DNA from 2 places in the Heyndrickxia vini genome. Region 2 is predicted to be linked to the other one. Evidence: a T-box and tRNA genes for the amino acid it is inferred to sense, from the RefSeq annotation. Region 2 holds a T-box; the other holds one or more tRNA genes.
The links. A T-box is a leader RNA that pairs with one kind of tRNA and senses whether it is charged. The one in region 2 lies ahead of trpS (tryptophan--tRNA ligase), so its partner is inferred to be a tRNA-Trp.

Region 1 (5,052 bases), 370 kb from region 2:
AACTCCGAATGCCAATGACTTATCCTTAGGAGTCAGACTGCGAGTGATAAGATCCGTAGTCAAAAGGGAAACAGCCCAGACCACCAGCTAAGGTCCCAAAGTATACGTTAAGTGGAAAAGGATGTGGAGTTGCTTAGACAACCAGGATGTTGGCTTAGAAGCAGCCACCATTTAAAGAGTGCGTAATAGCTCACTGGTCGAGTGACTCTGCGCCGAAAATGTACCGGGGCTAAACGTATCACCGAAGCTGTGGATGGACACCGTCTGGTGTCCGTGGTAGGAGAGCGTTCTAAGGGCTGAGAAGCTAGACCGTAAGGACTGGTGGAGCGCTTAGAAGTGAGAATGCCGGTATGAGTAGCGAAAGAAGGGTGAGAATCCCTTCCACCGAATGCCTAAGGTTTCCTGAGGAAGGCTCGTCCGCTCAGGGTTAGTCGGGACCTAAGCCGAGGCCGAAAGGCGTAGGCGATGGACAACAGGTTGATATTCCTGTACCACCTCTTCACCGTTTGAACGATGGGGGGACGCAGGAGGATAGGGTAAGCGCGCTGCTGGAATAGCGCGTCCAAGCAGTTAGAGGGGTGACGAGGCAAATCCCGTCACCATGTACCTTGAGCTGTGATGGCGAGGGAAATATAGTACCGAAGTTCCTGATTCCACACTGCCTAGAAAATCCTCTAGTGAGGTGAAAGGTGCCCGTACCGCAAACCGACACAGGTAGGCGAGGAGAGAATCCTAAGGTGAGCGAGAGAACTCTCGTTAAGGAACTCGGCAAAATGACCCCGTAACTTCGGGAGAAGGGGTGCTCTGTTAGGTGCAAGCCCGAGAGAGCCGCAGTGAATATACCAGGCGACTGTTTAGCAAAAACACAGGTCTCTGCGAAGCCGCAAGGCGAAGTATAGGGGCTGACGCCTGCCCGGTGCTGGAAGGTTAAGAGGAGAGGTTAGCGCAAGCGAAGCTTTGAATTGAAGCCCCAGTAAACGGCGGTACCGTAACTATAACGGTCCTAAGGTAGCGAAATTCCTTGTCAGGTAAGTTCTGACCCGCACGAAAGGCGCAACGATCTGGGCACTGTCTCAACGAGAGACTCGGTGAAATTATAGTACCTGTGAAGATGCAGGTTACCCGCGACAGGACGGAAAGACCCCGTGGAGCTTTACTGCAGCCTGATATTGAATTTTGGTACAGCTTGTACAGGATAGGTAGGAGCCTTTGAAGCCGGAGCGCCAGCTTCGGTGGAGGCGTCGGTGGGATACTACCCTGGCTGTATTGAAATTCTAACCCGCACCCCTGATCGGGGTGGGAGACAGTGTCAGGCGGGCAGTTTGACTGGGGCGGTCGCCTCCTAAAAGGTAACGGAGGCGCCCAAAGGTTCCCTCAGAATGGTTGGAAATCATTCGCAGAGTGTAAAGGCACAAGGGAGCTTGACTGCGAGACCTACAAGTCGAGCAGGGACGAAAGTCGGGCTTAGTGATCCGGTGGTTCCGCATGGAAGGGCCATCGCTCAACGGATAAAAGCTACCCCGGGGATAACAGGCTTATCTCCCCCAAGAGTCCACATCGACGGGGAGGTTTGGCACCTCGATGTCGGCTCATCGCATCCTGGGGCTGTAGTCGGTCCCAAGGGTTGGGCTGTTCGCCCATTAAAGCGGTACGCGAGCTGGGTTCAGAACGTCGTGAGACAGTTCGGTCCCTATCCGTCGTGGGCGTAGGAAATTTGAGAGGAGCTGTCCTTAGTACGAGAGGACCGGGATGGACGCACCGCTGGTGTACCAGTTGTCTTGCCAAAGGCATCGCTGGGTAGCTATGTGCGGAAGGGATAAGTGCTGAAAGCATCTAAGCATGAAGCCCCCCTCAAGATGAGATTTCCCTTAGTTTATCTAAATAAGACCCCTGAAAGATGATCAGGTTGATAGGTTCGAGGTGGAAGTGTGGCGACACATGGAGCTGACGAATACTAATCGGTCGAAGACTTATCCTAATTTGATTTGAAGTTATTATGAAGTGTTTCTCATCTATCTAGTTTTGAAGGAATAATTTTAAATTAATCCTTGAAAAATTTTAAAAAACATATATAATAATATATGTCCATAAGGTTTGGTGGCTAAAGCGAGAAGGTCACACCCGTTCCCATCCCGAACACGGAAGTTAAGCTTCTCAGCGCCGATGGTAGTTGGGGGCTCTCCCCCTGCAAGAGTAGGACGTCGCCAAGCTTGTAATATTCCGCAGTAGCTCAGTGGTAGAGCTATCGGCTGTTAACCGATCGGTCGTAGGTTCGAATCCTACCTGCGGAGCCATTAGGAGAGCTGTCCGAGTGGCCGAAGGAGCACGATTGGAAATCGTGTAGACGGTTAACGCTGTCTCAAGGGTTCAAATCCCTTGCTCTCCGCCATTTAAACTGTGGCCCGTTGGTCAAGCGGTTAAGACACCGCCCTTTCACGGCGGTAACACGGGTTCGAATCCCGTACGGGTCACCATTTAATAAATTGTAAATTACATAATGGAGGATTAGCTCAGCTGGGAGAGCACCTGCCTTACAAGCAGGGGGTCGGCGGTTCGATCCCGTCATCCTCCACCATATTATTATCGCGGGGTGGAGCAACGAGCGTTACTTCATCGAATAATCTGCGAGTTGTACCGATTGAGCAACATCTTGAATAAGCTTACTGAAATCGGGACAGTCGAATATGCAAAGTGCGATAATAAATCTTTATATTAACATTACCGCGGGGTGGAGCAGTCTGGTAGCTCGTCGGGCTCATAACCCGAAGGTCGCAGGTTCAAATCCTGCCTCCGCAATTGATTTGAAAATAAAATGGTCCGGTAGTTCAGCTGGTTAGAATGCCTGCCTGTCACGCAGGAGGTCGCGGGTTCGAGTCCCGTCCGGACCGCCATTTTTATAAAATACATATGTGGCTCGGTAGCTCAGTCGGTAGAGCAATGGACTGAAAATCCATGTGTCGGCGGTTCGATTCCGTCCCGAGCCACCATTTATAATAATATTAAGCCGGCCTAGCTCAATTGGTAGAGCAACTGACTTGTAATCAGTAGGTTGGGGGTTCAAGTCCTCTGGCCGGCACCATTCATTACTTATTGTAATGAGATGGAGGGGTAGCGAAGTGGCTAAACGCGGCGGACTGTAAATCCGCTCCTTCGGGTTCGGCGGTTCGAATCCGTCCCCCTCCACCATTAGAATAGGGGCATAGTTTAAAGGTAGAACTAAGGTCTCCAAAACCTTCAGTGTGGGTTCGATTCCTACTGCCCCTGCCATGGCGGTTGTGGCGAAGTGGTTAACGCATCGGATTGTGGTTCCGACATTCGTGGGTTCGATTCCCATCAGCCGCCCCATTTATGAACAAATAAATATTTACAACATATACTATTATTGGGCTATAGCCAAGTGGTAAGGCAACGGACTTTGACTCCGTCACTCGTTGGTTCGAATCCAGCTAGCCCAGTTTGCGGAAGTAGTTCAGTGGTAGAACACCACCTTGCCAAGGTGGGGGTCGCGGGTTCGAATCCCGTCTTCCGCTCCAACAATGGCGGCATAGCCAAGTGGTAAGGCAGAGGTCTGCAAAACCTTTACCACCGGTTCGAATCCGGTTGCCGCCTCCATAATATGCCGGTGTGGCGGAATTGGCAGACGCGCACGACTCAAAATCGTGTTCCTTCGGGAGTGTCGGTTCGACCCCGACCACCGGTATCATAGCACTGCTTGCCAATGTAGTGAAATCAACGTTTCTTACTCTATGTAAGGAACGTTTTTTATTTATCTCAAATACGATTCTTTGAAAATTATTGTGTACATAAAATCGTGAGCGTACCTGTCATTAAACAAGGAGGAATTTAAAAATGGCAAGGCATACAAAAGAATTATCTATTGAGGAGTATCAATCATTAACAGTCCAAAAAGCGTAAAGGAAATTGATTTCAAAACTGCTCTTTCTTTATTTGTTGATGATTGTCAAATCAGAAATCTAAGCCTCAAACAATCCAATATTATAGAAATGAATTATCTGTTTTCTTTAAAATCCTAAGAGAACAGGAAATTACCCCCTCACTAGACACTATTTCTAAAGAGCATATAAAGCGATAAAGCGAAATGTCATTCTCTATATGAATGAGAAGGGATTGCAAACAGTAACAATGGACACACGTTTAAGAGCAATTAGAGCATTTTTAAATTTCCTGCATCGTGAACGGCATCTTAAAGAAATTTAGTTAATTGACATTAAACTGCTTAAAGACCGTAAAAAATGGATAAAAATGTAAAATAACATTGACTGTTTCGGCAGTCCTATTTTAGTTCAATAAGATATACATAAAAAAACTAGCTTTTTGGTCTAGGTTTAGCGTCATCCACAGTTTTCTACACAGCAGAGAATCATAACAATTTTAAAAATCTATTCCTCCAGTCCTCTGCAAGGGCATCAACTGCCAATATCTTTTCAATTGATGCTTTATCCTGTTTTTGGTGAAAAAGAATTTGAGTAGCAAAAGAAACGGATATTTCTTTTGAGTGTTTTTCCAAAAGAGTTATTTCCGAATCGAACTTAATAGTTCCCTCTTCCAATACCCGAAAAAAGTAACCAGTTAGAGTCGTTTCAATCACTTTCTTTAAAAGTTGTTTTTCCTCGTTATAATTGGAGATAGTTACACAAGGTACCCTCCCTTGTGTTATTTGAAGAATAGTATCCCCTATTTTATATATGTCACCAATACAAACCTGTTCTTCCGTCATACCTGTTGCAGTAATATTTTCCCCAAAAGCAGGTAGAATAAGCTTTTTTTGAAATACTTCTTCCCAATAAGAGTAATGCTCGAATGGATAGAAACATACTACACGGTCTGATCCCCCGTGAAATTTGTGATTTGCAACATCATCACCAACAATGATAGATTTTTCTACTTTAAAGGATTTTACAGCCGATTTCCCTATTCCAGAAAACCCTATTTTATTATTCCAATTGTATTCCTTCGGTTTTCCAACAGCTAAATTAATAATTTTTCGATTCAATTTGAATTTACCTCACTTCAACAGAACTCCAAAATCCG
Region 2 (5,052 bases):
TAACTGGATGTCATTATTCGAAACCCGTTCTTCAAATTTCCTTACCACCATAGCAAAAGTTGTTTCATCCCCTCTATTTAAATGCCTAAAACTATCACTCCATATAAAATATTGCCAAATTGCGGCATGCGTTTTGCAAATTTCCATAAAATTAACGGGAATTCCGATCAAAGGAGGGAATAAAATTGGTGAGTGTCTATTGTAGTATGCTGTGGCAAGAAATGAATCTTTTAAATTTGGAGCGTAGATGATTTTATTTTGGAGCATATTTTTCTTTTCATGGAACCAAAAGTTCCAATCAAAATTATTTTTATTACTTTTTGGTAAATGGAGTGGAAAATCAAGTGAAGATAATGGATAGGAAATCTGTTGACCAAAAACTTTCCTAATCGAAATAGGTGAGATATGCGATATGATGGTCAATTCCTTGGATTGAGGCAAATAGCTGTAAATATGCATTCCATTTGTAGAATTATACTGTGCTAAAGACCATTGGAAGTCTGATAGCTTAAATACATTATCAATTTGCGTATATTTTTTTTGGTATGGTTCACCACCAATTAACCAAATTGGAACAATATCAATTGTGGAATAACCTTTCGTCCGCTTTTCTATTTCTTCTATCGAAATTGATGAACATTGAAACTCAATAGCATACTTTTTCCCGTTCTTCTGAACATATAAATCAGGGCGTTGTTTTATTTTCGGGAGAAATTTTTCCATTTCAACAGGTAACTGTTGGTTTCTTAACCAATTATACAAATCAATTTTCCCTTGTAAATGGCGTTCACTTTCAGGTTCTGAGCTTGCACATATAGTATTTGACTTATGTGAGAAATGAGGTATCTTAATGTTGCCAATCTTCACAATCACTTCACTGTGACATTGAGGACAGTAAAAAGACGTTTCCCCTCTTATTTTCATTAGCTTTTCCTTTCTTTCCGGATACAACAAGCAATACCTTTCACCGTTTTTTGTAATAGCCGTAAGCATTTCTTCACCTCCCTTCTAAATAATTCAATTAGACAACTGATTTATCCTGCTTCAATAGACAAAAAAATACCAATTTCATTAAGAAATCGGCATTCACATTTATTTAAAATATTTTTGTATCGTTTCGAATACATCGCGCTCGATAATTGTATTTCCATACTCCTGGAGACGATGCACGGTAAAAGACGACTCTTCTCCGTATTCAAGCAAAATACTTAAAACATTATCAATTTCCTCTTCTTCAAACACTTCCTCAGGAAATTCAACATATAAATAATATTTATTATTATATGTTAAAAGCTTAGTTATGATATCTTCTAGTCCGGATTGCTTAGATAAAGAAATGACATCTTCGAAATCCTTGAAGGTAAGCATAAATTCTAATATGTCTTCGTCTTCTTCCTGAAGATTCTTTGATTGAAAATGTTCATCTAGAAATTCTTCAATTCGGTCATTAATCGGTAATTCCTTAAGCTTCTCTTCTGAAATCGGCAGTTCAAAACGCTGTCCGTCTTTAGACAATTGGGCTTTTGTAACTAGTACTTCAAGCCCTTTATCTAAAGCCTGAACCTGAATCCACAATGGGCCTTCTGGAACAAATTCTTCTTCGTGATGAATTTCATCCATCATTTCCCAAAAAAGTTCCTCGCTTCTTTCACGATCATACCAAATTTCTTCACGATTAAAGCCTCTTTCTTCTATATCAACGTAAGAAATATAAAACTTAACTGTATTTTCATTAATACGTTCGATTTCCATACATCAACTCTCCCTTCTATTTGAAAGTTATGAAGGGACCTGTTCCCCCATATAAGGCTAAGTGTATGCTAACCTACTTTTGTAAAAAGTGTAGAAATTTCATAATAAATAATATTCTACTCTTGTACTTCTATTTTATGATAAAAAGTGGATAATTGGAAACAAAAACTCTTCCCAATTTCAATTTCCACTAATACCCATAGGCTGTTTTCTCAAATTAAACTTATTGTTTTGCTCATTTTAGCGGATATACACCAAACATTCAAGACTAAATTTTCAGTAAACAAATTTATATCCTTGAAACAAAACGCCCCCATTCCAATCAAAGCTGGTATGAAGGCGTTTTGTATTACCTATTTTTATTTATGAAAAATGTTAATTAACAAGTTTTTGAGCTTCAAGTAATTGATATGAACGAACTTTTCGAGGTAAGAAACGACGAATTTCATCTTCATTATAACCGACTTGCAAACGTTTTTCGTCAACCATAATTGGACGTCTAAGTAGTCCTGGATTTTTTTGAATTAAATTATATAATTTTTGTAATGGATACGTATCTAAATCAACATTTAACTTTTGGAAAGTTTTTGAGCGTGTAGAAATGATTTCATCCGTACCATCCTCAGTCATTCTTAGTATTTCTTTTATTTCATCTAAACTTAAAGGTTCAGAAAAAATATTTCGTTCTTTATATTGAATATTATTTTCCTCAAGCCAAGCTCTTGCTTTCCTACATGATGTACAACTAGGTGAAGTGTATAATGTTACCATTTATCATTCACACTCCTTATCTATAATTTTAGTTATCATAATCCTTCAAGGATTAATTATTTAAATTAAAATTACTTTAAATAAAAAATCTATATTATGTATTATACACTATTTGTACAACAATGAATATAGTTTTTCTAAAAATGAGTCCATCCATTTATAAAAATGGCAACACTGTGACGTTAGACTTATAGTCTATTTACCCCTATTGCCAAACTTAAAACCTCTTTTTTCCTTTATTTTTTGCCCCCCTTTACGCCCAAATTTGCTTAAATGATTATCAATCTCAATTGTCTTTTTGATTCTGCATGTACTTATGTATGACTAATGAGTCGACATACACAGAATACTAGATCATTCTTAAATTACGATTAAAAGACAATTAAAATTTTCATATCTTGACTTAATCATTCCACTTAGATATAATATGGTAAATTTTAAAATATCGAAATAGCAATGATAAAGAGTAGTACATTTGTTTTTGTTTTATAGAGAGTTTGTGGTGGGTGAAAACAAACAAACAAAACTTATGGAATGGACTTTTGAGCACCAAAAATGAACAGATCTAATCCTCTTATTAGTTTTTGGCGAGTAATCCCACGTTAATGGGATTCCATGAGATCTTTCATGGAACTAAGAGACACAAAAGTTAATTTGTGTACTTAGGGTGGCACCGCGGAATTAACCATTCGTCCCTATTTTTTTAGAGGATGAATGGTTTTTTATTTTGCCTAAAAAAGAAACTATACTTATTTCAAGGAGGAATTGAAAATGAAGACAATTTTTTCAGGAATTCAGCCAAGCGGAACTATTACACTTGGTAATTATATTGGAGCATTAATGCAATTTGTTGAATTACAGGAAGAATATAATTGCTATTTCTGTATTGTCGACCAACATGCGATAACCGTTCCCCAAGATCGCTTACAATTACGTAAAAACATTCGAAACCTAGCAGCCCTATATATTGCTGTTGGAATTGATCCCGAAAAAGCAACTTTATTTATTCAATCAGAAGTTCCCGCCCATGCTCAAGCAGGTTGGATGTTACAATGTGTCGCAAGCATTGGTGAGTTGGAACGTATGACACAATTTAAAGATAAATCTTCCGGAAAAGAATCTGTATCAGCAGGTTTACTCACATACCCACCATTAATGGCTGCTGATATATTATTATATAATACTGATTTAGTTCCTGTGGGTGAAGATCAAAAACAACATTTAGAATTAACAAGAGACTTAGCTGAAAGATTTAATAAAAAATACAATGACATCTTTACAATTCCAGACGTAAGGATTCCTAAAGTTGGCGCAAGAATCATGTCACTTCAGGATCCAACAAAGAAAATGAGTAAATCTGATCCAAATACGAAAGGATTTATCTCCATTCTTGATGATCCAAAAACGATTGAAAAAAAAATCAAGAGTTCCGTCACAGATTCAGATGGAATTGTTAAATACGATAAAGAAAATAAGCCTGGAATTTCGAACTTGCTTTCCATTTATTCTATTATTGAAAATAGATCCATTGATGAAATCGTTGGGGAGTATGAAGGAAAGGGATACGGAGAATTTAAAAATGATCTCGCTCAAGTGCTCATCAAAAGGCTTTCGGCAATTCAAGAAAAATATCATTCATTAGTTGAATCGGATGAACTTGATCGTATATTAGACATGGGGGCAGAAAAAGCCAACAAAGCGGCTAATAAAATGTTAAAGAAAATGGAAACGGCAATGGGACTAGGACGAAAACGGAAATAAAAAATAAAGGTGCACCCATTTTTTTTCATAGGTGCACCTTTATTTTCTAATTAATTCACCTTTGGTCCATGCTCTAATTCCCAAAGCTTTTCAAAAAACGGTTGTCCTTTAATTAAATTTTCGCATAGGTTTTCGTGTTTTTCACTCCAACCACTTTTCACTTCTTCAAATAAACGATTCCAAACATTATTAAAATCCATGACTTGAATTTCTTGATACTGTTCTGGAGACCATTCTGTATACCAGTAACGAATTTCTGCCGCGTTATTTGATGAATGAAGTTGATCTAACGCCATAAATAACAACTGCTTCAATTGTCTTTCTTTTCTTGTTAATCCATGCATGATTGCCGGGTCAGGAGATAAAATATGATGTTCTTTCCCTCCACGTCCCCCTTCAAATTGATAATTAATCGGTTCATGTTGATCAATCATTTCATATACAAGCTGTTCTTGTCGAGGGATTAATCGGCTTTTTCTTATCGGAATATTATATCCTATCGTATCAACGGCTAAAATTCCTTTTCCATCCGTTACTACAAAACAATATTCCAATTGTACCCGTTCATGATTTTTTCTTGAATAGGCTTTTTGATAAACATCATTCATTAATTCTGGCGGTAAATCACTTAAATCATTTTCTATGTAGTGATACAATAATGAATCCACCAATAATAGCGGAACTTGATCTAATAATTCAATCGTGTCATCTCTCCTCCACTCATGGAAATGACAAATGTTATAGCTATTTTCTTCCCCTTCAAACCAA

Region 1: it has a tRNA-Trp gene. The T-box ahead of trpS (tryptophan--tRNA ligase) is inferred to sense a tRNA for this amino acid. The anticodon was not compared.

What each region holds. Positions count from the first base shown of each region.
Region 1 covers NZ_CP065425.1:3,190,438-3,195,489, reverse strand. The annotation lists rRNA gene I5776_RS16055 (23S ribosomal RNA) at 1-1,978, shown strand, start outside; rRNA gene rrf (5S ribosomal RNA) at 2,094-2,210, shown strand; tRNA gene I5776_RS16045 (tRNA-Asn) at 2,220-2,294, shown strand; tRNA gene I5776_RS16040 (tRNA-Ser) at 2,298-2,389, shown strand; tRNA gene I5776_RS16035 (tRNA-Glu) at 2,400-2,474, shown strand; tRNA gene I5776_RS16030 (tRNA-Val) at 2,500-2,575, shown strand; tRNA gene I5776_RS16025 (tRNA-Met) at 2,723-2,796, shown strand; tRNA gene I5776_RS16020 (tRNA-Asp) at 2,815-2,891, shown strand; tRNA gene I5776_RS16015 (tRNA-Phe) at 2,912-2,987, shown strand; tRNA gene I5776_RS16010 (tRNA-Thr) at 3,004-3,079, shown strand; tRNA gene I5776_RS16005 (tRNA-Tyr) at 3,103-3,186, shown strand; tRNA gene I5776_RS16000 (tRNA-Trp) at 3,194-3,267, shown strand; tRNA gene I5776_RS15995 (tRNA-His) at 3,270-3,345, shown strand; tRNA gene I5776_RS15990 (tRNA-Gln) at 3,384-3,455, shown strand; tRNA gene I5776_RS15985 (tRNA-Gly) at 3,459-3,533, shown strand; tRNA gene I5776_RS15980 (tRNA-Cys) at 3,539-3,612, shown strand; tRNA gene I5776_RS15975 (tRNA-Leu) at 3,619-3,700, shown strand; gene I5776_RS15970 (MOSC domain-containing protein) at 4,382-5,014, opposite strand.
Region 2 covers NZ_CP065425.1:2,822,716-2,827,767, forward strand. The annotation lists gene I5776_RS14155 (competence protein CoiA) at 1-993, opposite strand, end outside; gene mecA (adaptor protein MecA) at 1,093-1,752, opposite strand; gene spxA (transcriptional regulator SpxA) at 2,128-2,523, opposite strand; T-box leader at 2,971-3,223, shown strand; gene trpS (tryptophan--tRNA ligase) at 3,295-4,284, shown strand; gene I5776_RS14175 (YjbA family protein) at 4,335-5,052, opposite strand, start outside.